3 regions of the Clostridium sp. ETTB3 genome follow, and region 1 is predicted to be linked to each of the others. Evidence: riboswitches for the same ligand, from Rfam matches in the RefSeq annotation. Region 1 holds a riboswitch; each other region holds the start of a gene.

Evidence for each region. A riboswitch is a leader RNA that binds a small molecule or an ion and turns the genes downstream of it on or off. The one in region 1 is predicted to bind lysine.
Region 2: another riboswitch for lysine. It lies ahead of ACUN06_RS06300 (aspartate-semialdehyde dehydrogenase); the one in region 1 lies ahead of ACUN06_RS12395 (YfcC family protein).
Region 3: another riboswitch for lysine. It lies ahead of ACUN06_RS00485 (Na+/H+ antiporter NhaC family protein); the one in region 1 lies ahead of ACUN06_RS12395 (YfcC family protein).

Annotation. Positions count from the first base shown of each region.
Region 1 is NZ_CP199832.1:2,587,240-2,598,171, reverse strand. Features, by position in the region: gene lepB (signal peptidase I) at 1-498, shown strand, start outside; gene ftsH (ATP-dependent zinc metalloprotease FtsH) at 543-2,606, shown strand; gene ACUN06_RS12400 (HelD family protein) at 2,873-4,975, shown strand; lysine riboswitch at 5,307-5,477, shown strand; gene ACUN06_RS12395 (YfcC family protein) at 5,751-7,193, shown strand; gene ACUN06_RS12390 (M20 family metallopeptidase) at 7,395-8,528, shown strand; gene ACUN06_RS12385 (ATPase) at 8,582-9,664, opposite strand; gene ACUN06_RS12380 (transporter substrate-binding domain-containing protein) at 10,012-10,860, shown strand.
Region 2 is NZ_CP199832.1:1,292,552-1,303,483, reverse strand. Features, by position in the region: gene ACUN06_RS06355 (DNA-binding response regulator) at 1-755, opposite strand, end outside; gene ACUN06_RS06350 (DUF5839 family protein) at 1,066-1,254, opposite strand; gene ACUN06_RS06345 (relaxase/mobilization nuclease domain-containing protein) at 1,297-2,271, opposite strand; gene ACUN06_RS06340 (hypothetical protein) at 2,309-2,455, opposite strand; gene ACUN06_RS06335 (helix-turn-helix domain-containing protein) at 2,518-2,832, opposite strand; gene ACUN06_RS06330 (DUF6973 domain-containing protein) at 3,030-3,836, opposite strand; gene ACUN06_RS06325 (hypothetical protein) at 3,954-4,388, shown strand; partial or broken gene ACUN06_RS06320 (transposase) at 4,640-4,882, shown strand; gene hslO (Hsp33 family molecular chaperone HslO) at 4,908-5,792, opposite strand; gene ACUN06_RS06310 (class I SAM-dependent DNA methyltransferase) at 5,809-6,546, opposite strand; gene ACUN06_RS06305 (small, acid-soluble spore protein, alpha/beta type) at 6,652-6,903, opposite strand; lysine riboswitch at 7,098-7,270, shown strand; gene ACUN06_RS06300 (aspartate-semialdehyde dehydrogenase) at 7,445-8,440, shown strand; gene dapA (4-hydroxy-tetrahydrodipicolinate synthase) at 8,451-9,329, shown strand; gene dapB (4-hydroxy-tetrahydrodipicolinate reductase) at 9,344-10,096, shown strand; gene ACUN06_RS06285 (hypothetical protein) at 10,261-10,425, shown strand; gene ACUN06_RS06280 (peptide ABC transporter substrate-binding protein) at 10,456-10,932, opposite strand, start outside.
Region 3 is NZ_CP199832.1:95,160-105,121, reverse strand. Features, by position in the region: gene ACUN06_RS00490 (FUSC family protein) at 1-190, shown strand, start outside; gene ACUN06_RS00485 (Na+/H+ antiporter NhaC family protein) at 586-2,301, opposite strand; lysine riboswitch at 2,418-2,594, opposite strand; gene ACUN06_RS00480 (aminopeptidase P family protein) at 2,668-3,924, opposite strand; gene ACUN06_RS00475 (ACT domain-containing protein) at 3,955-4,395, opposite strand; gene ACUN06_RS00470 (spore maturation protein) at 4,547-5,071, opposite strand; gene ACUN06_RS00465 (nucleoside recognition domain-containing protein) at 5,090-5,665, opposite strand; gene ACUN06_RS00460 (hypothetical protein) at 5,847-6,032, shown strand; gene ACUN06_RS00455 (LacI family DNA-binding transcriptional regulator) at 6,482-7,480, opposite strand; gene ileS (isoleucine--tRNA ligase) at 7,659-9,962, opposite strand, start outside.

The DNA.
Region 1 (10,932 bases):
AATTTCTTTACTGAATGGGTTGTACCAATATTAATAGCATTAGTATTAGCATTTTTAATTAATAAGTTTTTAATTTTTAAGGTTAAAATTCCATCTGAATCTATGGTTCCAACATTAAATGTTGGTGATAGATTATTTGTTACAAGAATTCATAATCCAGAAAAACTTAAGCGTGGAGATATAGTGGTGTTTCATTCAGATGAAAAAAATGAAGATATGATTAAAAGATTAATAGGATTACCAGGTGATAAGGTAGTTATCAAAGATGGGATTGTAACTGTAAATGGTGAAACACTAAAAGAAAATTACATAGGAACTGCAGATAATTATAGTGGAGAATTCGAAGTACCTGAAGGTAAGTATTTTTTCTTAGGAGATAATAGATACTGGTCATTAGATTCAAGGTATTGGGAAAATCCGTATATTGATGGTAGTAAAATAAAAGGAAAGGCTCAAATAAAAGTATATCCTTGGAGTGAATTTGGAAAAATAAAATAAGAGTTTTGAGAAAGATTTTAGGATTAGTAGGAGATTAAAAAAATATGAATAATAATGTAAATAATAGAAAAGATGGAGACAAGAAAAAGAATGGCAAATTCTTGTTAATATATGTTGTAGTAGCTTTCTTATTCTTATATTCATTTTCAACTGCAAAAGAAATGTTAACTACTAAAGAAATTTCATATAATGAATTTGTTAAAATGGTTGAAAATAAGGAAGTAAAGAAAGTTACAGTAGATGGAACAGCACTTGTAATCACACCACAAGATTCAAGTGAAATGAAAGGAAAAGTTTTATATACAGGAAATGCAGATAATCCTGATTTAATAAAGTTATTAATAGATAATAATGTAGAATATTATCCAGAAATAACCAAACAACAATCAGTGTTTATGGATTTTATAATAATAAATGTATTACCATTAGTTATAATGTTCTTTATAGTTAGATTTGTATTTAACAAAATGTCTAAGAAGATGGGTGGCGGCCCAATGGGAATGGGTGGCTTAGGAAAAAGTAATGCTAAAGTTTATGTAGAAAAAGATATTAAGGTAAGCTTTGAAGATGTAGCTGGTCAAGATGAAGCTAAAGAATCATTAACAGAAATAATAGATTTCCTTCATAATCCAAAGAGATATACTGAAATAGGTGCTAAATTACCTAAGGGAGCACTTTTAGTAGGGCCTCCAGGAACAGGTAAAACACTTATAGCAAAGGCGGTTGCTGGTGAGGCAAAGGTTCCATTCCTTTCAGTTTCAGGTTCAACTTTCATTGAGATGTTTGTTGGTATGGGAGCTGCTAAAGTAAGAGATTTATTTAAAGAAGCTGAAAAAGTGGCTCCTTGTATAATATTTATAGATGAAATTGACTCTATTGGTAAGAGCAGAGATAGTCAAATGCAAAGCAATGATGAAAGAGAGCAAACTTTAAATCAATTACTTACTGAAATGGATGGGTTTGATACATCAAAGGGAATAGTTATTTTAGGTGCAACAAATAGACCTGAAATACTAGATAAAGCACTTTTAAGGCCAGGTAGATTTGATAGAAGAGTTATTGTTGATAGACCAGATTTAAAAGGAAGAATTGCAATATTAAATGTTCATTCTAAGGATGTTAAAATGTCATCAAATGTTAACTTAGAATCAATTGCAAAAGGAACCCCAGGAGCTGTAGGAGCTGATCTTGCTAATATAGTAAATGAAGCAGCATTAAGAGCAGTTAGAAGTGGAAGAGAAGAAGTTATTCAAGAAGATTTAGAAGAAGCAGTTGAAGTTATAATTGCAGGTAAAGAAAAGAAAGATAGAATACTTTCTAAGAAAGAAAGAGAAGTTGTTGCTTTCCATGAGGTTGGGCATGCATTAGTTGCAGGGCTTTTAGAAGGGACAGATCCAGTTCATAAAATAACAATAGTTCCTAGAACAATGGGAGCATTAGGATATACTATGCAACTTCCAGAAGAGGAAAAATACCTTGTTTCTAAAGAAGAACTTATGAATCAAATAATGGTTATGTTAGGTGGTAGAGCTGCAGAAGAAGAAGTATTTAATCTTGTATCTACAGGTGCTTCTAATGATATTGAAAGAGCAACTCAAACAGCAAGAAATATGGTAACTATTTATGGTATGACTGATAATTTTGATATGATGGCATTAGAATCAGTTCAAAATAGATATTTAGATGGAAGAGCTGTTAGAAATTGTAGTGAGGAAACATCAACTTTAATAGATAAAGAGGTTTTAAGTATAATAAGGGAATGTCATCAAAAGGCAAGAGAAATATTAAGAGAAAATAGAGATTTATTAGATAAAATTTCTGAATACCTATTAGAAAAGGAAACTATTTTTGGAGATGAATTCTTTAAGTTTGTATATGAAAAATATCCAGAACTAAAGGAAAAAAGAGAAGAAGAAAAGAAAAGTAGAGAACTTGAAATAAATAAAAAATATACAGAAGCTTGTGCTGATACAGCAGAAGAGCTGCACGATAAGAAAGTAGCTCAAGAGGTTATAGAAGCTGTTGAGCAAGAAGAAGAAAATATAATTAAAGAAGCAGAAGAATCAAAGTCTGAAGTTTTATTAGATATGGATAAGGAAGATAAATAATAAAAATATTTATTATTTATGTTTTTAAATCAATAAATTAAAAAATATTTAATTATGATAATAAGGAGTTAAGCAGTAAAACAAGCTTAACTCCTTAAACATTGTTAGTAAGTGGCAAGTGGTAAGTGGCAAGTTGTGGATGGAATTCCTTAGGGAATTTCTTAAATTTATTTTATAAAATTCAGCTAAGGCTGAATTTATACCAAAGCTTTTCACTTTTCACTTGTCACTTGAAACTTACAACTAAAAAAATCGTGGAGGGGTTTATTTTGAATAATTTTGAGTTTTTACAAGAAGAGCAAAATTTAGAATATACTTTGAATTTATTAAGTCAGGAAATATTAAATTACATACAAAAAAGAAAAGATGTTTCAGATTACATATTAGAATATAGAAAGAAGTTTATTGAAGAGTATAGAGATGACGAAGATAAAGTAATGGAATATTTCGATCATGAGAGATATGTAAAAGAAGAAATGTATAGAACTATAGATAAAAAATTAGCTGAGTTTACAAAGTTAAAGGAATCACCTTACTTTGGAAAAGTTAATTTTGAGGATAATGGATATGCAGAACAAATATATGTTGGTAGATATGGATTAACTCCAGAAGGAAATTTTGATGCTGCCATAGTAGATTGGAGAGCACCGGTTGCATCATTATTTTATAAGGGAACATTAGGTGAAACTAGTTACAAGTCACCAGCTGGAGAAGTTCTAGTAGATATATTAGTAAGAAGACAAATAATGATTAAAAAAGGAAAATTAGAAGGGTTCTTCGATTCAGATATTGATGTTAAAGATGATATTCTTCAAATGATTTTATCATCAAATGCAGGAGAAAAGCTTAAGGATATAGTTATGACTATCCAAAAGGAGCAAGATGAAATTATAAGAGAAGAAAGAATGAAGGTTGTAGTAGTTAACGGTGTTGCAGGTTCTGGTAAGACTACAATTGCACTTCATAGAGTTGCTTATCTTTTATACAATTTCAGAGAGCAGTTAGGCGATAAGGTATTAATATTAGGACCTAATGATATATTCATTGATTATATAGGGGAGGTTCTTCCTACTTTAGGTGAAAGTAATGTTAATCAACAAACGTTTGCTCATTTTGTAATAAATGAAATTGGATTAAATGAACCAGTAATTGATTTTACAGCTTATTTAGAAGAAGTTTTAAAAGGCAATGAAGAAGTTATAAATGAAATTAAATATAAGGCTGGAGAAGGATTTATATCTGTATTAGATAAGAAATGTGAGGACTTAGAAAATAGTTATTTTAATGTTCAGGCAGCTAAATTCTTTGATGAAGAAGTAGTTTCAATAGAAGAAATTAATGACTTGTTTGAAAATTACTATAAGTATATGCCTTTATTTAGAAGAAGCAAAAAAATAAAGAGAATAATTACTGAAAAGCTTAAAGATAAAAGAGATGAATTAGTAAGAAATTTAAATGCTGAAGTTAAGGGAAAATTAGCTTCTTTAACAGAAGAACAATTAGTTATTGAACAAAATAATATAGAATTCCAAAGAAAAATAAGGATTAGAGAAATTGTTAGAGAACTAATGATTCAAAAGGAAAACTTAGCAAAGTGGATAGATAATGAAAGTATAGTAGATATTTATAAAGAATTTACTAATACTGAAAATTTATCATACTTAGATTTACCAGCAATACTTTATTTAATGATTAAGCTTGATGGTAAGAAATCTAGTAAAGAAATTAAGCATATAGTAATTGATGAAGCTCAAGATTATAGCATGCTTCAGTTCATTGTATTAAAGGAATTAACAGGATGTAAGAGTTATACTATAGTTGGAGATTCGAATCAAAGGCTTATAAAAGTAGAAGAAGAGCCAGCTATGCTTAAGCTTAAATCTTTATTTGGCGGATTTGTTAAGAATTATGCCTTAAATAAGAGTTATAGATCTACATTCCAAATTATGGAGTATGCAAGTAAGTTATTAGATGAAAATGCAATAGTACCATTTGTTAGAAAAGGTAAGTTTGATGTTGAAGAAGTGAAAGTTAAAGATGAAGATGATTTAATAGATACTATTTTAGAAACATTAGAAGATTATGATGATGAAAATTATGATAATATTGCAATTATAACTAAAGATAAAGAAGAACTTAAGAAAATATCACCTGAACTTAAAAAGTTTACTAAACTTTTAGCTTTTGATAGAGAAGATGTTATTTACAGAGGGGGAAAAGTTATAGTTCCTTCTTATTATGCTAAAGGACTTGAATTTGATGGTGTTATAATAGTTAATTTTGATGATAATACTGATGATTTAGTTAAATATATTATGGCAACAAGAGCACTTCATAGATTAAAAGTAGTAAATTATAGGATGGAGTAGAATATAGGAACGGAGATGTCGCATTAAGAATAAATACTATAATATATTGTGTATAAAAATTTTAGTGCGACAGCCCAAATATAAAGTATTAAATTATAATTATTATGGATAATTTTAAGTTTAAAAGAATCAAGGGTCATGATAGTGAGGTAGAAGAGCTTAATCGATAACTGAAAACTACAAAAAATAGCAGAATGTACAAAAAGATATTTTATTTAAATCCTTAATAAAAATATACTTTTTTATAAAAATATTTTAAAATTTATATTTATGCAAAAATAACTTTACAATATGCATAAAAAATTGTATATTATAAAGGACGAATAGATATGAAGTAGGTAGAGGTTGCGATATTTAATAGTATATTTGCGGAGGTAAGCACAAAGATGTAAATAGAAAGGAAATTTCGCCGAAATATATAGCTAATGCTTTGAGGTTATATTATTGGGGTTATATATAATATATATAACACTGTCACATTTTGTGAAGAGCTATCACTAATATGATTATATTTTTACAAATGATAAATTAAAATTAGTTTTTGTAGTGATATGGTCTTGAGTGATAAACTCAAGACTTTTTTATGTATAGGAAATTGTAAAGCTAGTTATATCAATGGATTTCAATATTTAAAGTTGTAAATTTTATACCACGAAGTTGACGTGGCGATAGCAACTTTGTTCTTAAAAAGTTATTTTTTATAAGTAAAATAATTTTTAATATATATCTCCTTCATCTATGATGTCGAAATAATGCTTAGGGGGAGTTTTTAGCTATGCAAAATGCAGTAAATAATGAAAAAAAGGGATTTTTAAAGAATTTTAGTAATGGAATAAAAGTCCCACATACATTAGTTATTATTTTTTCAATAATAATACTAATGGCAATAGCAACATACATAGTTCCTGGTGGTTCATATGATAGAGTAATAGCTGATGTAAATGGACAAAGTAAAACAGTAGTATTAAATGGTTCATTCCACTATGTTGAAAATGAAGCACAAGGATTGTTTTCAGTAATGCAAGCACCTATAAGTGGATTAGAACAATCAGCTGAAATTATAGCATTTTTATTTATAGTTGGTGGTGCATTTAGTTTAATAACGAGAACAAAAGCAATAGATTCAGCTATTGCAAGGGTTGTTAGTATTTTTAAGGGAAATGAATTATTAATAATTCCTATTATATTTACATTGTTTTCACTTGGTGGAGCAACTTTTGGTATGACAGAAGAAGCTATACCATTTATAACAATTTTAACACCATTAATGTTAGCACTTGGATTTGACAGTATATTAGCAGTAGGAATAAGTTATTTAGGATGTATCGTAGGGTTTGCAACAGCAATGCTAAATCCATTTACAGTAGGTATAGCACAATCAATAGCTGAAATTACCTTATTTTCAGGAGTAGTATATCGTAGTATTTTATGGGTTATAACTACAATAGTAGGGATTATTTTCTTAATGATTTATGCAAGAAGAATCAAAAAGAATCCACAACTTAGTCCAATGTATAAATTAGATGAAGAAAAACGCAAAAAATTAAATAAAAGTGAAAATGAAGAAATTAAGTTTACACTTTCACATAAAATTATTATTGCATCTATTGGTGTTTGTTTAGCAGTTATTATATGGGGAGTTTTAAGAAAAGGTTTCTGGATTCCAGAAATAGCAGCTGTATTTTTAATAACAGGAATATTTGCAGGAATAGTTGGTGGATTAAAAGCTGATGAAATGGCAGATGCATTTGTAGCAGGAGCTAAAGATATGATTGGAGCTGCTATGGTAATTGGATTTGCAAGAGCTATAGTTATAATTGCTGAAAATTCTCAAATAATAGATACAATATTATATGGTTTATCATCATTTATAGGTAAATTACCATCATTATTAGCTGCATGCGTAATGTTACCAGTTCAAATGTTCATAAACTTCTTTGTTATCTCAGGTTCAGGGCAAGCAGCATTAACTATGCCAATATTAGCACCACTTGGTGATTTACTTGATATATCAAGACAAACAACTGTTTTAATATTCCAATTAGGGGATGGATTTTCAAATGCTATTTTCCCAACATCAGGAGTTTTAATGGCATGTTTAGGTATGGCAGGAATACCATATTCAAAGTGGTTTAAATGGATTTTACCATTACAAATAATACTATTTGCACTTGCAATTATATTTATAACATGTGCAATGATGATTGGATGGGCTTAAGAGAGTTAGTAGTGGGGAGTTAGTAGTTTGGACTTAATGAAAAAATTCAGCTAACGCTGAATTTTAGAAAAATATATTTAAGGGGGATGTCGCATTAAGAATAAATACTACAATATATTGTGTATAAAATTTTTAGTGAGACAGCCCCAGCCACTAACTACTCACTATAAACTACAAACTAAAGAAGGGTTAGGTGTAGAAATGAGAAAAGTAATATATAATGAAGCTCAATTAATTAAAGAAAAGTTATATGAAATAAGTGATTACATATATAATAATCCAGAATTGGGAAATCAAGAATATAAGGCTGTTGAAGCTTTAACTAGATTTTTAAAGGAACATGGATTTGAAATAGAATGTCCTTATGCAGGAATGGATACAGCTTTTAAAGCTACTTTTGATAGTGGAAAAGAAGGAAAAAATATAGGATACTTATGTGAATATGATGCACTTCCTGAAATAGGGCATGGATGTGGTCATAATATGATAGGTGCTATGTCTTGTGGTGCAGGTGTATCTTTAAGTAAGGTTTTATCTGAAATTGGAGGAAAAGTTATAGTTTATGGAACTCCAGCAGAAGAAACAAATGGAGGAAAGGTTATTTTAGCAGAAGCAGGTGCATTTGATGAATTAGATGCAGCAATGATAGTTCATCCAGATGGTGAAACTAGAGCAAGTGGATCAAGTAGTGCTTTATATCCTATAAGATTTATATATAAAGGTAAAACTGCTCATGCAGCATCTTGTCCAGAAAAGGGAATAAATGCATTAAATAGTGTTATTAAATTATTTAATGGAATAGATGCACTTCGTCAACATGTAACACCAGATGTAAAGATGCATGGAATAATAACTAAAGGTGGAGCTGCAGCTAATATAGTTCCAGGTGAAGCAGTTGCAGATTTTTATTTTAGAGCATCTACGAAGGAGAGATTAAGCGAAGTTGTAGAAAAGGTTAAAAAGATTGCAGAAGGTGCAGCTTTAATGACTGGTGCAACTCTTGAAATGGAAAGATATGAATTACCATATGATGACTTAAAGACTAATGAAAAGTTATCGGAATTATTTAATAATAACTTAAGAGAATTAGGAATTACAGATATAAAAGAAGCAAAAGCAACTGGGGGTTCAAGTGATATAGGAAATGTTAGTCATGTTACAGCAACAATTCATCCTTATATTGGATTAACAGATTGCCCAATGGTAGGACATAGTGTTGAAATGGCAAATTCAACAATAACTGATAAAGCTCATGATAGATTATTAATTGCAGCTTTAGCTATGGCTTATACAGGTTATGATATAATATCAAAGAATATAAATTTAGAAGATTAATTAAAAATGAGTACAATATACTAGTGGGTAATATTGTACTCATTTTATTTTAACTATTCATATTTTTCTAATTTATTAATAACTTTGTTATAAATATTATCAGCAAAAGCAAAATCCATTGCTTTAATATAATAACTTTCTAATTCATCATGAAGTAAATGGGCATTATGAATTAATGAAATTCCCTTATTAATTAATTCATAAAATAAATCACTATTATATTTTATATCATCTTTTTTAGAAGTAGATAAAGCAGATTTAGTATAATCAAATAAGTTATATTCGATTCCAGTATAATTAGCTTGATTAATTTCATTATTTGTTATAATACATGTTGATGTTTCAGGGATAAAGATATGCTCAATTCGCTCAGGTACAAATGGGTCATGCATATATTCAATAAAATAACCTTTCTTTTGACCGCTACTTCCTATGAATTTTAAAATATCAGTTTTCCCAAATCCTGGACCACCAGTTAATACATATTTTTTTTTAAATTCACTACTAAGTTGATCTGCATAAGTAATTATTCCATTAGGTGTAATTGCTGTAGCAAAAAGGTGACGTTCACTTCCATATCCAATTTTATCAGACTTAAATATATTATTTTTTAGATTTTCAATAATATTAGAAATTTTATTAGAATCTAAAGATTCATAATTTAAACTGCTCCAATCATCATGAATACATCTTGCAGACCCTAGATACCTATAAGCTCTTTTGAAGTTTTTACCTATTTCTTTATTTAAATAAATAATTTCTTTTTTGTTTTTGGCAAGCATATCTATATTTAATGCATCACCCATATTAAGAATTTCATCAACAGCTCCAGGGTTAATAGGATCTACAATATGAGGAGAAGTTCCATCTAATAATGCTATGTTTAATTCTTTAATTAGAACACCATCCAAAGAATTAGGATCAGAAGAACAATGATGATATTCTATTGTATATCCTTTTTTAGCAAAATAAGCTCCAACTTTTTTCATAAGTTGTGATTTTCCTGTTCCAGGACCACCCTTTATACAAAGTATACGTTTTGCATCATCTTGAGAAAGTACATATCTATATAAAGAATAAAATCCTTTAGAGGTATTACCACCAGGAAAGAGATGCCTTTCTTTTAACGTTGTCATTAAATTCACTCCTAATAAAAATAGATTATCCATAATATTTTATTCATAATATATTAAAAAATGGACAAAATTCAGTAATTTATTTAAATATTGATTAATTAATGAAAAATAAATATAAGACTTATGCCATAAAATATGCATATAATCACAATAAGATTATTATAAAATTTATTTAAAGTAAGATTTATGCATATAAAACATAGTGTTTATGCATGAATTCTATGTTTTATATGCATAAATATAAAATTTTATAAAAAAGTATTGCATAAATATAATTTAACGGTGTATAATTATGCTGTGGTTAAGGAAGAGTTCAAGAATACATAAAGTTTAAGGGGGATTTAAATATGAAAAAGGGATTAATGAAAAAAATAATTGCTACAGCAGTTTTAGGAATAATGACAATGGGGCTTGCAGGATGTGGTTCTTCTAATGATAAAAATTCTGCTTCAAAAACTGATTTATTAGAAAAGATACAAAAGAATGGTAAATTAGTTGTGGGAATGAGTGCTGATTATGCACCATATGAGTTTCATTATATAGATGAAAATGGAAAAGATGTTATAGGTGGATTTGATGTTGATATAGCAAATGAAATTGCAAATAAAATAGGGGTTAATTTAGTAATTCAAGAAATGGATTTTGATGCTTTAGTATCAGCTTTACCAGCAGGAAAGGTTGACCTTGTAATTTCAGGAATGAATCCAACTGAAGAAAGAGCTAAAGTGGTAGATTTCTCAGAAGTTTATTATAATTCAAAACATGGAATATTAGTTAGAGCTGAAGATGCGGACAAGTATCAAACATTTGCAGATTTAGAAGGTGCAAAAGTTGGAGTACAATTAGGTTCAACACAAGAAAAAATAGCAAAAACAGAAATTCCAAATGTAAATTTGCAACAATTATCTAATATTAATAATTTAATTTTAGAATTAAAAGCTGGAAAGGTTGATGCAATAGTTATGGAAAAGCCAGTTGCAGAAATGGCTGTTAAAAGCAATCCAGAATTAGCAGTAGGAAAACCAATATACGAAGAACAAACAGGTGGAAATGCAGTTGGTATTGCTAAAAATAATCCACAATTATTAGCAAAGGTTAATGAAGTTATCACAGAGTTAAATGAATCAGGAAAAATGGATGAATATATAGAAAAGGCTAATGAATTAGCAGCAACAGCAAATATTGTTGAAGAATAATAAATATTATAAATATAAGATAATAAAAATAAGGGGAATTTAGAAATATAAAATTTAGTTATAGCAGAGTCT
Region 2 (10,932 bases), 1.3 Mb from region 1:
TTTAAAGAATAAACATTATGTAGCTTCACAACCTTTTTAGGAGCTTTTACACGCCCTTTACGTTTCTTATACCACTTAGGTAATTCATCAAGCCATAGCTCTTGTAATTCGTTTAGAGTATATCTTACTGAATCATCATAAGAAAATACTTTAATCTCTGCTCCATTCTTAGTGTTAATACTTCCTGGTATTCTAAAATAACTTTCTAGGTTCTGCTTTTCTGCTCCATACTCTTTTAACTCTTGTGAGAACACCTCTGAAATTCTTCTAGCTAGTGTTACCACATTATCCCTAAACTTAGGTATATAGCAAGTTTCAACGCTATATATAAGTCTTATTTGATTTCCATACTCTACAAAGTTAGGGGTAGGTATCTTCCTCTCAAAGAAGTCCATTTCTAATAATTTAATTACTTGATGTGGCTCTAAATCTTTAAGCTCCTTAATATTTTTATAATCAACATCAACTGGAATTGCATTGATACAAAATAGATTGCTCCTTGTAGCTCTATCCATAGTTCTAAATGGATTTAAGCTAAATAATATATCTTCTCTACCAAATGAGTTAATTACTTGTCTTAACTTCATTGGGTCTTTTAATGAGCTTGTTGGATATACTTTATTTTTTCCTGTAGTCTTATTCAAAACCCTTACAAAACATTCATCATTATTCACATAAATATATTTCAATAGCTCTGAACATTCTTCAATTTCTGATTTACTATATCTATCTAATTCTCTTACTGCTTGTACCATTACTTCACCTCCTTTGTTGGACTATTTTATTTTATTTTACTTTATATTTACCTGTTAGACAATGAATTTTATTCCATCTATTGACAACAAGGTATAATATAATTTACCTACAGTGTAAGCTCCTCCATATAGCTCTTAAAATTTGGTACCTTTTTTATTTTTAGAAAAAGGGCCAAATGCCCCTTATAGTAAAATTGAAAAGTAAATATCATATTAGATATATATCGAATATTACACTATTTATTGCATTTCTTAGCAATCTTTATAACACTCCTTAATGCTCCATCATTATTCTCTAATACATCTACCACTAAAACTCTAGCTTTAATATCTTATTGTCTTTTTTAGCGTGAACCCAAACAATATCACCTTTCTCTATTTGACCTTCCAGTCTTTCTGGTATCTTCCACACATACCTCTTGTTATGGTTTATATAGTCTTGTCCCTTTTTAGTTCCTCTTTGAATTTTTTTAATATGAAATCCCTCTATAACTTTCATAAATTTCCCTCCTATTATCTTAGCTATATAACAAATATAGTATTATCTTTCCATATCCCAATCTCTTACTTTATTAGGTTTATTAACTGGTATGCTCCTAGAATTATCAATATTGCTCCTAGCGTTATTCCCATTTGAATTGCATATTGTTTTACTCTGTCCTTCCAATTCAGTTTGTCTATTCTCTCTACTTGAGCTACTGTTTGACTTAATACTCTCATCATTTCCATGTGATATTTCTTGATATTTTCTACTTCCTTCAAAGCCTTTTCTAACTTCTCTTGATGAAGCTCTTTCAATTCCTCTGATTTCTTTGTCATCATCTTGAAGGCTTCTTGTGTTTTCTCGCTTAGTTCCTTGTTCTTCTCTTCTCTTATTTTCTCGTTGCTCTTGTATAGCTCTCTCTCTTTCTCGATTAAGTCTATGGTCTTTATTAATCTGTTGTTCAAGACTGTCTGCTCTGCGTTCAAATTCTTTATCAAGGTCTGAAATTCCTTCATATCCGAAGGCTGAATTTCCTTTGGCTCTACCTCGTTCATTTGCTCCATTTCTAAAAATTGATTTTTCTTGTCCATTAAACTCATTCTCTAATTCCTCCTTATTGTACTTATCTCCTAAGCTCCTGCCCCTAATTGCTTTACCATGGTCGGGGTGCTTATAACTTATACTGTTTTTTGTTACTCTAGTTTCTATCTCAAAGTTTTTCTCTAAAAACTCCCTAAAGCTTTGTAAATCCTTTGTTCTCTCCCTTGCTATATCTATTATCTGTCTTAACTCATCTTTCCAAGGGATTTGACCTCTATCCATTATCCTCTTTTCGGCACTACTAATCCTTTTCTCTGCCTTATGATCTAGGTCTAAAGTCTTTAAATTTTCTCTCTCGCATAGCCTATTACTTTCTCTTTTTATATCCCATAGGCTCTTATTACTAGCATTGTATTTTAGTCCATTTTCAAAACTAACGCTATTAACCACTAAATGGTTATGTATATGTTCTTTATCTTTATGTGTTACCACAAACTTTACACTTATTAACCACTCTAACTTCCCAATGCTACTTAAACTCCATTATATGTATCTCTACATCTCCGTATGGATTTTGATTATATTCAAAATTTAATCCATCTAGTTTAATTCTTTCCATAGTTTTTTTGAGTTCTAATATTTGATTTTTAATCTCTTCTGGAATTAAATAATTCATTTTAACCTCTCCTTATAATAAATTCTTTTTTATTTGTATTACTGTATTATTACCAATTAATACTAATCATAAATACCTTTTAAAGCTCTTTGGATTGTACAAGTGCTTAATCCAATTTCTTTTACTATTGCTCTGTAACTTAATCCAGAAGCTCTAAGCTCTTTAATTTTTTTAACTTGTTCATCTGTTACTTTTCTTGGATTAATTAAAGCTCTTGATTCTAACTCTTCTATTTTTTTCTTTAACTCTTTATTTTCTTTAATCAAAGCTTTATTTTCTTTAATCAACTCTTCATTAGCTGATTTTAAAAAATCAACTGATAATTCTTTATTATTTTTTTCAGATATTGTATTTCTATCTAATTTAAATCTAGCCACAAAATCACCTCTATGTATTATCGTAATATTACGATAATACATTTTTGTTGTGTTTGCAATGGTTTATCTAATTATTTTTTATTGTAATATTACAATATTATTGTTAAAAATTAAAAAGGCTATAACCCATCGACCAGATGAAGCCATAACCTTAGATTAAATTCCTCTTTTATTCAACAGATATTCTTCCTAATGTATTATTTAATTCCATTGCTATTAGTTTTTTGTAATGTATTTTTAGTTCCTATATCAGAACCAACAAATCTTCTTGCTTCTCCATTTTTTACAGCTTTTAAAACAGCCTGACGAATTGCATAACTAACTTGAGATGAATTTCCTGAATAAGATCTACTTCCAATAGTTCTACCTAAAGCATTATTAAACAAATCCATTTGATTCTCAAGAGCATCATTAGGATTATCTTTTTCATGTGCATCTGCAAATTGTTTTGCGTAAGATACTCCACAATCATGTGCATTATATGCATTCCAAAGAGTATGTCTAAATGCATCTGCATTATCATTATGATATTCATGAGTATTTTTCCAGTGTTGAGATGTCATTGTAATCGCAGCTTGAGCATTGGATAAAACTAAAACACCCTTTGCAGGATTAGAATTAAATACCTTTTTTTCATTAGTACCTAATCTAGATGAAACTATTGGTAACGCATTCGCATAATCATATGCATACATTGATATATTATCTAAAGCTACTAAACTTTCATCATAATTTTGAATTATTAAATTTTTAAAATAATTATTAATTTCTTCATCAGTTAAATTTGGATTTTCCTCCATATAAGTTTTCAAATTCTCAACTAAAACAGGTAATTGAATAGAGCTTATCATAGATGCATAATCTATTTCCTCTATATTAGTTTCAACACTACTATTCAAATTTATTAAAATATTATCTTCAGTAACACTGGCATTAGCCACTGTTGCTATCATTGTAGATATTAATGCAGTTGCCAAAATTGTAGATATCAATGTTTTTTTCATAAATAATCCCCCTTATTAAATACGTAATAAATTTGATATTTTTACAAAAATATTGTATCATATATTTGTAAAAACTTAAATAAAAATGTTAAATTTATGTATAAAAGGAGTAATATTGTGAAATTGAATAAAAAAACTATTTGTCTTATAATTACCTTATTATCTATAACCTTAATAGCCTCTATTGTTTTTACAAATAAAAACAATTCAAACAAAAATCTAGATATACCTAACTTACAAATTAAAAGTAATTCTGAAATGATAAATAGTTGTATTTCTAGTTATAATTACAACGGAAAAACAAAATATTTAACAAAATACAAGACTAGAAATTATTCATTGACAGTAACACCGTCAAGTGAAATAAATTTAGAATTTAGTGAAATTCCCCATGAATATTCAATTCAACAAATTAATAATAATAATTCTATAGATATTAATAACTATTCTTTCAAATCACCAGAAATAAAAGGATCATATACATATAGTGTTTCTGCCAGATGGTATGATACTGGAGATATAGTATATAAATTTACAATTAACGTTGAATAATAAACTTTTCTTAAACTTTATAAACAAGCTATTTAAACGAAAAAACTGCGCAGAATTATTCTTCTACGCAGTTTTTTCATTTTTATATTTTAAATTTTACGGTTTTAAGCCATTTGTAAGGGGTAAAAACACCACTATAAGTTTAGTTCCAGTAAACTTTCATGTAAAATCACATTTTCACCACATTAAATTTTCCTATACTTTCTTTAGTTGAAATAATTGTAGTCATATAAGTTTCTTCAATCTCTGTAAGAAAAGAAACGGTTGAGCGAAGCTTCGCAGATTCAAAAAATCTGCATGGGCTTCGCTATGCTCGCTTCCGTGGACACGAAAAAGTGTCCGAACAATGTCTGCTAACTGCAGCAGTACAGAATATGAAAAAGATAGCAACAAGACTATCTTTGTTATTTTCATATTATATTAGTAATTTTAATTATATTATGTATTTCAAACTTTATCCACAACTAGTAAACAAAACCCCTCTGTTTTTTTAACAGGAGGTTTTTCAACAAACTGAAATTATTTAGATATTTTTGATAATAAATCACCTATATCTTCTGGTGTAAATACATATGTCTTATTGCAGAAATGACATTTTAATTCTTCGTTTTTACCATCTTCATATATTTCTCTTAAGTCTTTTTCACCTATTGAAATTAATGCTTTTTCTACCTTTTCTCTGCTACAATCACAAGTAAATTCTGGAGTCATTTCTTCTAATACCTTTAAGTCCATATCTCCAAAGATATAATCTAAAATATCATCCATAGTTTTTCCTTCATTTAGCATAGTAGTTAATGACGGTATTTCCTCTAATCTATAAGTGATTATATCAGCTAAGAATTCATCTGCACCTGGTAACATTTGAATTATAAATCCACCTGCTACCTTTATAGAATAATCCTTATCAACTAATACTCCTAATGAAACAGCTGATGGTGTTTGTTCTGATACAGTAAAATAATATGCTAAATCTTCAGCAATTTCACCTGAATGTATTGGAACTTGACCAACATAAGGATCTTTCATTCCTAAATCCTTAATAACTAATAATTGACCATTTTTCCCTACATATCCACCAACATCAAGTTTGCCATTTGTGTTTAATGGTAAATCTCCATATGGATTACCTATATATCCCTTAACTTTACCACCTTCATATGCAGTAACAACTACTCCATTAGCATCTCCGCTTCCATCAATTTTTAAAGTCATTACTTCATCCTTTGATTTTAATGTGGAACCTAATAATGCTCCTGCTGTTAGTAATCTTCCAAGTGCAGCTGAAGCTACTGGTGTACACTCATGTATTTCTCTTGCATATTCAACTAAATTAGTTGTAGTACCTGCAATTATTCTTATCATTCCATCTTTTGCAACTGCTCTAATTATTTTATCACTCATATTTAACCTCCAACTGTTATTTCTTTTTTACTATATAAACTATTCTTTCACTATTTGCTTGTACATTATTATTCAAATATCCATCGAATTTATTAATTATATTTAAATTTAATTCTTGTAATATTTCTTCTATTTCAGACTCTTTATATGCTCTTTCAATATGTTCTTCTTCAATTTTTTCATATAAATCACCTTTTTTAACAAAAAACGTTAAAAACATAGACAATAAATCTTCTTCAAATACATTTTCCCATGTATAAAAAACTTCTTCTTCACTATATGTGTAAATATTATTTCCTAATATTTCAGATAATTTATAATAAGAATTAATATCAAATATAAATATTCCATCATCCTTTAAATGATCATAGACACCTTTAAAATATTTTTTTAACCCTTCAATATCTGTAATATAATTAGTAGAGTCTAATACAGAGGTTATTAAATCAAATTTTCTATTTAAAGAAAGTTCCGTCATATCCTGACATATTATTTTCCCTTTAATACGCTCACTCTTAAGTTTATCAAAAGCTTCTCTTAACATATCTTCTGATAAATCAACTCCATAAATATCCTTAAAATGTTTAGCTAATCTCACTGTTATATTACCAGTTCCACAAGCTATATCAAGGTAATCATTAAATTTTATATTATTTTCATTACAAACCTTTAATATAAAATCAACCATTTCATTATAATTTATATCTTCATTAATTAACTCATCATATATCTTTGCAAATTCGCCATAAGCCATAATATCCCCCCCTCACTTATTTAATATTGTGAGAAAAATTCTTATTTTTAGAATTTTAATTTCTATGTTTTATATTACTATGATAACAAATACTAAGTCAATCCATTATTTTCTTCCTAATATTTGATCATTAGTTGGAAGCTTTAATTCTTTTTTTCTCTTTGTCATGATTCCTCCAATTCTACCAGTTTCTTCAGATGTAAGTCCTCCCCATCCACATTCATCAACTTTTTGACTTAACCCCAATTCTTCTGCTATTTCATATTTTATTTTTTCTCTCATTTTTTCTTGTGGTGTTAACTCCTTATTAGTTCTAATTTTTGACTTAATAATCTTCTTTAGTGGTGTTTTACTCATAAAAATTCCCCCTATATAAATTTCTAAAAATATTTTCTCCCATATCTTTTATATTTATACAAGATACTTAGTTGCAATTTTCTTGTTCTATTCATAAAATAAAATTAAGCATAAAAATCAAGCATATCATTAATTAGTAAATATTCCTTGAAACTTTCCTATATAAAAGGTATAATCTATGTAATATAAGTTTATAAATAGATAGAGGTGCGGTACTTAAAAGTATTATTATGGATTTAAGCATGTTAAAATAATAAGAAAGGATTTATCGCCGAAGTATATAGCCTAAGCTTTACAGCTATATAACTGGGGGTATGTATAATATGCATATTTCTGTCACATTTTTATGTGGTGAGCTATCATTTAAGGATTTTATGTATTAATATATACAATATACCTTGAGTGATACTCAAGGTTTTTTTAATAAAAGTTTATTGAATAAATTTACACATATTAAAACTTAAATTTGGACAGAAAATTTTCTATTATTGAATTTATATATACTTTATAAGAAATTAAGAATAAAAAAGGGGGAACCAAAATGTACAATGTTGCAATAGTTGGTAGTACTGGTAATGTAGGTAGAAAATTTCTAGAAATATTAGAAGAAAGAAATTTTCCAATTAAAAACTTATATCTTTTTGCTTCTCAAAGATCTGCTGGATCATATTTAGAATTTAAAGGTCAAAAATATCTAGTTGAAAATACTTGTGAAGAAAATATTAAAAATAAAAAAATAGATATTGCTTTATTTTCAGCAGGTGGAGATATAAGCTTAAAGTTTGCTCCTATTTTTTCAGCTTATGGATCAGTTGTTATAGATAATTCAAGTGCTTGGAGAATGGATAAAACTGTTCCTTTAGTGGTTCCTGAAGTAAATCCTGAGGATTTAAAAAATCATAATGGAATTATTGCTAATCCAAATTGTTCTACTATTCAAGCAATGGTGCCATTAAAAGCTTTAGCAGATAAGTATGGAATAAAAAGAATTATTTATTCAACTTACCAAGCTGTTTCAGGTGCTGGAATGCAAGGTATTGCAGATTTAGAAGATGGCCTAAAAGGAATTGCTCCAAAAAAATTTCCTTATCCAATAGCAGGTAACTGTCTTCCTCACATAGACGTATTTTTAGATAATGGATATACTAAGGAAGAAGAAAAAATGATTAATGAAACAAGAAAAATTTTACATGATGAAAATTTAAGAATAACTGCTACAACTGTAAGAGTACCTGTTTTAAATAGTCATAGTGAAAGTATAAATGTTGAATTAAACAATCCATTTGAATTAAAAGATATATTTACACTTTTTGAAAATACACCTGGCTTAACATTATATGATAATGTTAATGAATTAAAATATCCAACCCCATTAGAAATTTCTGGTAAAGATGATGTTTATATTGGAAGAATAAGACGTGATTTTAGTGTAGAAAATGGTCTAAATTTATGGGTTGTTGCTGATAACATAAGAAAAGGAGCAGCATTAAACGCTGTACAAATTGCCGAAGTATTAATTAATAATAACTGGCTTTAGGAGGAATATAATGTCAATTTTTAAAGGCTCTGGTGTAGCTATAATTACACCATTTAATGAAAATGGTATAGATTTTGAAAAGTTCAAATATTTGATTGAATGGCATATAAAGGAATCTACTGATGCTATCATCGTTTGTGGTACAACTGGTGAAGCTACTACAATGACAGAACAAGAAAAAAAGGAAGCTATTAAATTTACAGTTGATACTGTAAATAAAAGAATTCCTGTTATTGCTGGTACTGGTGGGAATAATACCAAAACTTCTATAGAAATGAGTCTTTATGCAGAAAGTGTTGGTGTTGATGGTTTACTAGTTATTACACCTTACTATAATAAAACAAATTCTGAAGGGTTATTTATGCATTTTAAAGCAATTAATGATGCTGTAAAAACACCAATAATATTATATAATGTACCAAGTAGAACAAATATGAATATAACTCCGACTACATTATTAAGATTAACACAACTTAATAATGTAGTAGCTATTAAAGAAGCAAGTGGTGATTTAAGTCAAGTTGCTAAGATGAAAGCTTTATGTGGAGATAAAATAGATATTTATTCTGGAAATGATGATCAAATAGTTCCAATAATGTCTCTGGGGGGGATTGGAGTAATATCTGTTGCTGCAAATATCATTCCAAAAACTATGCATGAGATGTGTCAATTTTATTTAGATGGTAATTGTTCCGATGCAACTACTTTACAATTAAAGTATTTAAATTTAATAAATGATTTATTCATTGAAACAAATCCTATTCCAGTAAAAACAGCAATGAATATAATGGGAATGAATGTTGGAAAACTAAGATTACCACTTTATAAAATGGATACTAAAAATGAAGAAACTTTAGTTAATACACTAAAAAAATATAATTTAGTATAAAGGGAGTTTATTTTATGGTTAAAATACTATTAAGCGGTTGTTGTGGAAAAATGGGTACTGTTATATCTAATTTGGTAAATGAATTTCCAAATTTAGAAATAATTGGAGGTATAGATAAATTTCCACAAGAATTAAGTTATCCTATATTTAAAACACCTGAAGAGGTTAATATAAAATATGATGTACTTTTAGATTTTTCTAATGTAAGTACATTACATGGTTTATTAAAATTAACAGAAAAAACAAAAAAACCTTTAGTAATTTGTTCAACTGGATATAATCAAGCAGATTTAGATTTAATAAATGAAAAAAGTAAAACTTTACCTTTATTTAAATCTGCTAATATGTCTTTAGGAATTAATTTAATTAATTCTTTATTAAGAAAAGTAACTCCTTTATTATATGGAAATTACGATATTGAAATTATAGAAAAACATCATAACCAAAAATTAGATTCACCTAGTGGTACAGCTTTACTTTTAGCTGATACAATCAAGGATTCAATAAGTGAAGAAACTCATTATGTTCATGGTAGAGATGGTCATAAAAAAAGAGAAAAAAATGAAATTGGAATTCACGCTGTAAGAGGTGGTTCTATTGTTGGAGATCATGATGTAATATTTGCTGGTACAGGTGAAGTTATTGAATTATCTCATAAAGCTATTTCAAGAGATGTTTTTGCAATAGGTGCATTAAAAGCATGTGAATATATGGGGACTATAAATAAACCTGGATTATACAATATGGATGATGTTTTAGGTCTATAGAAAATTATATTAAGATAAATTTGTAAAATGAGGATTCTGATTTGAATCCTCATTTTATTATTAATGATTTTTATACTGCTAAAATTTAGATATATAATATATCTTTATTATGCACATACTATGTTTGTAAATTATTTATTAAAATATAGGAGGAATATTTTATTATGCCAAAGGATAGCCAACCTGATAATAAAACTTCACGAATGGAAAAATGTAATTATCAAACACCTTTAACTGAAGAAGGTCATAATCATAACCCTAACTTAAAACATAAATCGGTTAAAAGAGAAGGAGTATCTAGTCAGCATTATAATCCTGATGGAAACTAAAAAAGAGAGCCAAATTGACTCTCTTTAATATTATTCCTTATAGGCATATTTAAATGATATTTTACCTAATGTAGAAATATTAACTCCCTTTACATTATCATTCCAAGCCATTACTGTAGTATAATAGTAAATTGGTAATACTGGCATTTCATCCATTAAAATATCTTCTGCTTGTCTTAACATTTCAAGTCTCTTAGCAGAATCTGTTTCAATTTTAGCAGCAGCAATTAATTCATCATATTTAGCATTACTAAATCCACAGTCATTATTTCCACCATTAGTTACCCATAAATCTAAAAATGTCATTGGATCTACATAATCTCCAATCCAACCATGTCTAGCAATTTGATAATCACCTTGTTGTCTGCTATTTAAGAATACAGCCCATTCTTGGTTAGTTAATTCAACATTAATACCAATTTTTTCCCAATTTTGTTGGATAATTTGACAAATATCTTTATGGGGACCTTCAGAGTTATACATTAACTCAATTGTTGGAATCCCTTG
Region 3 (9,962 bases), 330 kb from region 1:
TTATTTATGTAATATTTTAAAAAGACCTGGAGCTATAAACATAACTTGCATAGCATTTTTAGGAGTAACTACTGCACATGCATATAGTGACCCTTTATATTATGCAACTAATAGAATAATAGAAACATTGCTTGGAATAGTAATTTCAATATTAGTTAATAAACTTATAACTCCACCACCCCATAAATAATAAAAATATCATTATTGGCTCATCTTTTATTAGATGAGTTTTTTATTAATATCATTGAATAAAATAATGTTAGCAATATCAATGCTTATGATGCCATTAATCACTTCAGTTTAAATTCATTACATAAAAATTTATATGCTCATGGAAATGCTGCTAATAATACATTAATACAAGTTGCAAGTTCAATTGGAACTTCTATTATAATAACTTTAATGAGTAAGGTAAGTACTTCCTCTAGATATACATATACAGCAAAAACTCAAGTTCATGGAATTAATGTTTTATTTTTTGCTAAAAAGGGGCTGTACACTAATTATTTAGTGCAACAGCCCCATCTACAACTACTAACTACAAACTACTAACTAGAAAAATTCCTTTTTTATTTTACTTATTACTTAAGCTTCTTCAACCTTTTTACCAAATAATTGAACCCCTATAAATAATGCTATTAAGGAAAGTGGTAATACTACATATACTGGCACTCCAAATCCTGCTGGAATATATCCAAATAATATAGTTATTATAGCAACAAATACTGAATACCATATTTGAGTTTTAACATGTTCAATATGATTACATCCTGCTCCCATTGAAGAAAGTATTGTTGTATCAGATATTGGTGAACAATGATCCCCAAAAATAGCTCCTGTTAATACTGCACTTGTAGAAACTACTACAAATGACATATCTGGATTTATTGAATAAGCTAATGGAATTGCAAGTGGCATTAATATACTCATTGTTCCATAAGCTGTTCCTGTTGAAAATGAAATTACTGCTCCTAAAACAAATATTAAACTTGGTAATAAAAATGCTGGTATTGCTCCCTTTAATACCTCAACTAAATAATATGCAGTTCCAAGTTCTTTAATTACAGATCCTAATGACCAAGCTAATATTAATATAACACCTGTTATTATTAATCCTTTCATTCCATCAACCCAAACTTCAATAGCTTCACTTAAAGTAAATATCTTCTTTGCAACACCCATGCCTATAGCAACTATTGACGCAAATAATGCAGATTGGAATAATGCTATTGATGAATCCGAAGCAGCAAATGCTTCCATTATTCCCTTAAATGAAAATGGTGAATTCATCATAATTTCTTGTGCTGTTGATGGTTCGCCACCCATTATTGTACTATATCCACTATAATAAAATGCTATTAATGCAGAAATTATTAATGCTCCTATTGGAATAATTGCATTCCATATACTAAGCTTAATTCCTTCTTTTGGTTCTAATTCATCCATTTGAGATGATGATTCAGCTGCAATTTCTTCACTTAAATTCTTACTTTTATTTCTTGCCGCAATTTCAGCTTTTCTCATTGGTCCAAATTCTTTTAATGTTAATGCTGTTATTACTATAAACGCAAGAATTAATATGTTATAAAACCTATATGGTATTGTTTTAAGAAACACTCCAAATCCACTTTCATCTATGCCTATAGAACTAAATGCATCTCCAATTAAACTTACTTCTAATCCAATCCAAGTAGAAATAATAGCAAGTCCAGCTACTGGAGCTGCCGTAGCATCTATAATGAATGCTAATCTTTCTCTTGACATTTTCATTTTATCTGCAACTGGCCTCATTATTGGCCCAACAATTAATGAATTTGCATAATCATCAAAAAATACACATAATCCTAAAAGCCATGTAGTTAATTGTGTGCTTTTTACAGTTTTCGCCTTTTTAGCTAATGCTTCTGCTATAGCCTTTGCTCCACCCATTTTTGCAACTAAATTAATTATTCCTCCAATTGCTAATACTTGAAGAACTATTCCAGCATTCCATGGATCAGCTAATGAATTTAATGCTCTATTTACAAAATCTAAAAATGCATGTATAAAGGCTTCAAACACATTATATCCTGAAAGGCTAATTAAAAAACTTCCCGATAAAATTCCTATAAATAATGAAATAACAACATTTTTTGTCATAAAAGCTAATATAATTGCTACTAATGGTGGAAGCAATGTCCATAATCCAAACTTATCTGAATTTCCCACAACTACTTCGACTTCTTCTGCAAATGTGATTGATGTTGAAAAAATAAATATCAACATCGTAAGTAATAATACTTTATAACTCCTTTTTTTCATTTTCTTTCCCCCTATTTGTATAAAAGTGAATACTAAAAGCACCTTAACACACAAAAAAAGACCTTGAGTTAACACTCAAGGTCTTTCATATGCAAAAAAATACAATATTACAAGTCTTAAATGATAGCTCAACACAAAAACATTTTTGTGACAGTAATACATATATTTTATGTATTCCCAGCTATACAACCTTAAAGCATCAGTTGTATGCTTCGGCGATTGATCCTTTCTTATTGAATCATAGTGCTTTCCTCATCAATAATACTATTAACTATCGCGCCTCTACCCTAATTTATTCACTTTTGTTATTTACAAATATATTATATAATCTATTTAATATATTTTCAATACAATTTTATATATATATTATTTGGTAAACTTATTCATAAAGTTTTCAATATCATCCACACTCTTTATAATATCACTAGATAAATTAATAACCCCTTCATTTGTTACTAATATATCATCTTCAATTCTAATTCCTATACCCTCTTCTTGGATATATATTCCTGGCTCTACTGTAAATACAACTCCTGGTTCAAATATAATATCTCTATGAGGTGTTTCAATATCATGAGTATCCATTCCTAAACTATGTCCAATACTATGATAATAGTATTTTCTAACTTCACTTTTATCCTTTATTAAGCCAAGTTTTATACATTCTTCTGCAATTAAATCTGTTGCTTTTTCATTAATATCTTTATATTTCATTCCAGGCTTAATTAAATTTATTATTTCTTCATTAACTTTTAAAACAGAATTATATACTTCTTTTTGTCTTTCAGTAAATTTTCCACTTATAGGGAAAGTTCTTGTTATATCAGCATTGTAACAATTATATTCTGCACCTAAATCAAAAAGAATTAAATCTCCATCTTTTAACTTTGAATTATTTTCTACATAATGTAATGTTGTAGCATTTTTCCCTGCTGCTGCTATTGTTGTAAAAGCCAAATCTGTTGCGCCCTTAATTTTACAGTTAAAATCAAAATATGCTTCTAATTCATATTCCTTCATACCACTACGACATTCAGTCATTAATTTTTCAATTCCACTTTTAGTTATTTCTATAGCTTTCTTTATTTTTTCAACTTCTTGTGGTGATTTTTTTAATCTTAATTCACCAATTTTGCTATAAATATTATTTACTCTTATTTGTGGATACTTATTCATCATCTCATTTGCAAACTTATGTGAAATAGTTCCTTCTGTATCAGCACTCATTCTTTCTAAATCTAAATAAAGATTAATTTCATCTTTCATAGTTATCATTTTATGAATATCTGAATTAAATTGACTTTTAAACTTCACTTCATCAACATCTGTAATTTCTTTAGCTTCTTCTTTCCTTAAACTCTTTCCTATCCACTTTTCTAATTCTAAATCTATATCTTTAATATAAAATTTAGAAAATTTCATTCCATTAATTTTTGACATAACTAATATATGTTCTTCTTCTTTTACTCCTGTTAAATAATAAAAGTTCCTATTTGGAGTAAATGGATAAGTTTGATCTCCAGTTTTTTGAATTGCTTTTCCAGCAAATAAAATTACAATTGAGTTATCCTTAATTTTATCTAAAAGATTATTTCTATTAAATTTATAAATATTTTTTTTCATAGCCCTATCTCCTTGTAAATTATTTTTTTATTATTCTGCTGCTAATAATTTAACACTTCTAACATTAGGTAACGAATTTAATCTTTTAGCTAATTGACTTATACTTTTTTCCATATGAGAAATATCTATAGTAACAGTAATATTAGCTGATAAGTTTATTGGTATATCTTGATTTATTGTTAATATATTTCCCTTATAAAATGCAATACAATCAAGTACTTTAGATAATGTGCCAGATTTATGTGTCATTAAAATTATTAGTGTAACTTTTTTTGACTGCATATCCTGTCCCATTGGAAATACATCATCTTTATATTTATAGTACGTACTTCTGCTAATTCCAACTAATTTTATAGCTTCACTTATATCTTTTGCATTGCCAAGTTCAATATTCTCCTTAACTTCAATTACCTTTTTAAATATCTCTGGTAATGATTTTTCATTTACAATGTAAAATTTATCTTCCCCCATAATCATTCTCCATTCGATTTTATTTTAGTAATATTATACAACCAAAAAATTTAAATTCCAATAGAATTCCAATTTTCTTTTCAGATTTATGCAATTGAATAAATATTTTTGAATCACCTTTAATATTTTACATTATATTTTTTAAATAATTTTAAAGAATAAAATTTTTTACCATTAGTATTGCCATAATAATAGCAGTCATATCAGCCATTATTGCTGCCCAAACTGTATGCCTTGTTTTCTTTATTTTAACAGCTCCAAAGTATACAGTTATAGTATAAAATATTGTCTCTGTAGTTCCCATAATTACTGAAGCAACTAATCCAATTGGAGAATCAGCTCCATAACTTTTTAAAATATCAGTAAAAACTCCCATTGCTCCACTACCTGAAAGTGGCTTAATTAATACTAATGGTACAATTTCTTTAGGCAAATCTATTAACTTACAAAGGGGTGAAACTGCATTATTTAACATATCTAAAAGATTTGATTCTCTAAATATTTGAACTGCAATTATCATAGCTAAAAGATAAGGAAAAATATTAACACAAACCTTTAACCCTTCTTTAGCCCCTTCAATAAACCATTCATATACTTTTCTACCTTTTATCATTCCATAAGTAATAATAATTAAAACTATTATTGGAATAATACTCCTTGTTATATAACTAAACACTAATATCACCTCATAAATTTAAAAATACCTTTGTAAAATCTTACAGCAAATAACCCCAACAATAGCTGCTGTACCAGTAGATATTATTGCAGGCAATATTATAGCTCCAGGATTTGTAGAACCTGCTGCTGCTCTTATAGATAATACTGTTGATGGAACCAATTGAATACAAGCAGCATTTAACACTAAAAATAAAGCCATATCATTGCTTGCTACACCTTTCTTAGTATTTAATCTATCCATTTCTTCCATTGCTTTAATTCCAAAAGGTGTTGCTGCATTTCCAAGTCCCATCATATTTGCTGTTATATTCATAACTATAGCTCCTAATACTTTTTCATCCTTAGCTGCATCTTTAAATATAATCTTTAATATAGGTTTCATAAGTTTAGCTAACTTTTCTGTAAATCCACTATTTTGAGCAACTTTCATAACACCACACCAAAAACACATTAATCCAACAAGTCCAATTATAAATGTAACTGTAGAGTTAATAGAACTTATTATTGCATTGGACATTCCTTCACCATTTCCAGCAAATATACCAATTATTAATCCAAAAAAAATCATTATAAACCATATATAATTAATCATATTTTCCTGCTCCTTTTTATAATTTACTTTACAATATATGCCTTGCAACCTATTTTTATTAGTGATAGGATAAAGATATTATCATAAGTGAAATTCTATTTTTTGAATTTTACTTCACCTTCAAGAATACTTAGAAGGTATTCCATATAAGTTTTATTTACCCAATAAAGGAGATACATAAATGAAAGAATCAAACTTAAAACTAGCTCAAAAAGATATCGATGAAGCATTAAAAGCTGTTGAAGAAATGGAAAGCTATATTAACGAAGGAAAAGAAAAAAATAATTTATTAAAAGAAAAATTTATTACTTTAACAGAAAAAGTTCAAAAATTAGAAAATTTACTTAGAACAGAAGGAATATTATAAAAGTATTAAGGTTGTATTTTTAATTAAACGAAAATTTTAACAATTGAACTTTTAAAATAAAAAAAGAACTATATGAAATTGAATACTTACATTCAATTTCATATAGTTCCGTTTATTTTAGTTACTAAAAAGTAATTATAATAATACTTTTACCCATATTCTCAAATTCCCATTAATTTTACCTATACCTAATTGATTGTGTACCCAATTTTAGATATAATTACCTTTTAGTAAACGTTGCCAAATTTATTTTTATTATATCATGTATATTTTTTTAATTCAATACTTTTCTTGAAATTGATTACAAACTTCCCTTTTTATATTATATAAATCATAAAAGGGCTGTCACACTAAAATTTTTATACATAATATATTGTTTAAAAAATAAAAGTCAACACAATATATTGTAGTATTTATTCTTAATGCAACATCCCATTTATATAAAAATACTATTTTGTACTTTCTCTATTAATTATTTTGTAATCTAAAACATATTGATCTTGTTCTATAGGTTTATTATTTAACATCTTAATAAGCATTCTCATTGCAACAGATCCCATATCATAACTTGGTTGTCTTACTGTAGTTATTTTTGGATAGAAGTAAGAAGAAACAGCATTGTCATTAAATCCAATTACACTTACATCTTCTGGTACTCTTATTCCTTTTTCTCTTAAAGCATTAATTACCCCTATAGCAATTTCATCAGATGAGCATACTACTCCATCAAACTTTTTACCACTTTCTAAGAACTTTTCTACTGCTTTATATCCGCTCTTAACTTTTAAATCCTTAAAGAATTCTAAATCTTCATCAGATTTTAATCCATTTTCTTGTAATGCCTTTTCATATCCTAAATGTCTATCACCCCAGGCATTAATTGCACCTTTATTAACTCCAACAAAGGCAATATTTTTTAATCCTCTATCAATTAAACTCTTAGTTACATCATATGTAGCTTTAACATTATCAATAATTACACTTGGTAATCTTCCTTCTCTATCTTTTGATTCTGCAAGTACTGTTTTTAAATCTAATTCATTTATTATATCTAGAGTTTCTTCTTCTAAAGATGAACTCATATATATAACACCATCAACCATTTTTTCTTTTAATACTCTTAAGTAATCTTTTTCCTTATCATAATCAAAATCAGAGTTGCATAATATTACGTTATAATCATAAATATTTGCAACATCCTCTGCACCTCTAACTATTTCAGGATAAAATCCACTTGAAATATCAGGAACTAATATTCCTATTGTTTTTGTTCTTTGTGTTTTTAAACTTCTTGCAACAATATTAGGTCTATACCCTAATTTTTTAATTGCATCTAAAACCTTTTTCTTTGTATCTTCATTTACGACATCTATATCATTTAATACTCTAGATACTGTTGCTATCGAAACGCCAGCTTCCCTAGCAACATCTTTTATAGAAGTAGCCATATTTAACATCACTCCATTTTTCTATTTAATTATTAATTATACCTTTTCTTCCTATTTAATACAATAATTCTAATTACTTTTTATATTCAATAATTAAGTTCTTTTTATTTATAATAATATCTTTTGAAAAAAGAGTAGGAATTATTACTTAATCCCTACTCTTTATAAAAATCATTAATTATCTTACAACTTCAACAGTCATTTTTAAGTTTTCACCATTAATAACTGTATCTGAATAATCAGCTTCTGTATTGTAAACTATTTCTTGAGTTAAGGTTTCTTTCTTTATTACTTCTGCATACTTTTTAATAACTGTTAATAAAATATCATTATCTGCAACATATAATTTTATTTTATCTGCAACCTCAAACCCTTTATCTTTTCTCATATTTTGAATCTTAGAAATCATTTCTCTTACATGACCTTCTTCTCTAAGTTCATCAGTAATATTTGTATCTAAAACAACACCAATTGAGCCTTCACCAGCAAATGCATATCCTTCTAGCCCTTGCATAGTAACTAATAAGTTTTCATTATTTAACTCAATTTCATTTCCATCAACATTAATAACTACTACTTCACCATTTTGAATAGTTTGAGCTAATTCCATTTGATTTCTAGCAGCTATTTCTTTTCTTATTACAGGTATTAACTTACCATATTTCTTTCCTAGTACTGGAAGGTTAGGCTTAATTTCAAAGTTAACATGTGTAGAAAGATCAGCTCCAAATTCAACTTCTTTAATATTTAATTCATCAGTTATTATATCTCCATAATATCCTGGTAATGAATCAGTAGAAACAAGCATATTTGAAAGTGGCTGTCTATTCTTAATATTAGCTCCATTTCTTGCACTTCTTCCTAACTTAACAATAGTATAAGCTAAGTCCATTTCCTTTTCTAAATCCTTATCGATAGCCTTTTCATCAACTTCTGGCCATCTGCATAAGTGAATACTTTCTGGTGCATTTTCATCTAATCCAACAACTAAGTTTTGATAGATATTTTCTGTTATAAATGGAACAAATGGTGCTGCAACTTTAATAACTGTTGTTAATACTTTATATAATGTTACATAAGCTCCTATCTTATCATCTGTTAAATCCTGAGTCCAATATCTTCCTCTATTTCTTCTTACATACCAGTTAGATAATTCATCTGTAAATTCTTCTATATCTAAAGCTGCTTGTGTTATTTGATATGAATCTAACATAGCTTCAACATCTTTAACTAAAGTATTTAATTTGGACATAATCCATTTATCCATTACATTTTCTGATACGAAATCAGCATATTGTAAAGGATTAAATTGATCTAACTCAGCATATAATACATAGAATGAATAAACATTCCATAATGTACCCATGAACTTTCTTCCCGCTTCTCCAACATCATCTATAGAGAATCTTGTTGGTAACCATGGTGCACTTGCAGTATAGAAATGCCATCTTGTTGCATCAGCACCTTGTGCATCTAATACATCAAATGGGTCTACTACATTACCCTTAGATTTTGACATCTTTAAGCCCTTTTTATCAAGAACGTGACCTAAAACTATACAATTTTCAAATGGGTTTCTATCAAATATTGCAGTAGAAATTGCAAGTAAAGTATAGAACCATCCTCTTGTTTGGTCAACAGCTTCTGATATGAATTGAGCTGGATAGTTTTGTTCAAATAATTCCTTATTTTCAAATGGATAGTGTAATTGAGCAAATGGCATTGATCCTGAATCGAACCAACAGTCAATAACTTCATTAGCTCTAGTCATTTCTTTTCCACACTTTTCACATTTTAAATGAACATTATCTATATATGGTTTGTGTAATTCTATATCTTCTGGAACATTAATTCCCTTATTTTTAAGTTCTTCAATACTTCCAATACATTCTTTATGACCGCATTCACAGCTCCAAATCGGAAGTGGAGTTCCCCAATATCTATCTCTTGAAATACCCCAGTCAATAACATTTTCTAAGAACTTACCAAATCTACCAGTTCTAATGTTATCAGGATACCAGTTAATCTTGTTATTGTTTTCTAAAAGCTTATCTCTTAATGTTGTCATTGCAACAAACCAGCTTTCCTTTGGATAATAAAGAAGTGGTGTGTCACATCTCCAACAATGAGGATATGAGTGTAAATATCTTTCTGACTTAAATAATTTATTATTTTCTTCTAACCATTTACAAATGCTTTCATCACATTTTTTAACGAACTTTCCAGCCCATGGAGTGACTTCTTCTACGAATTTACCTTCTCTATCAACTAAGTTTATGAAAGTAATTCCATTAGCTTTAGCAACTAAGCTATCATCTTCACCATAAGCAGGTGCTATATGAACCACACCAGTACCATCTGATAAAGTAACATAATCACCATGAATAACTTCAAATGCTTTTCCTTCTACTTTACCAAAAGGCATTAATTGCTCATATTTAGTTCCTAAAAGTTGAGTTCCAGGGAATTCTCTAGCTATTTC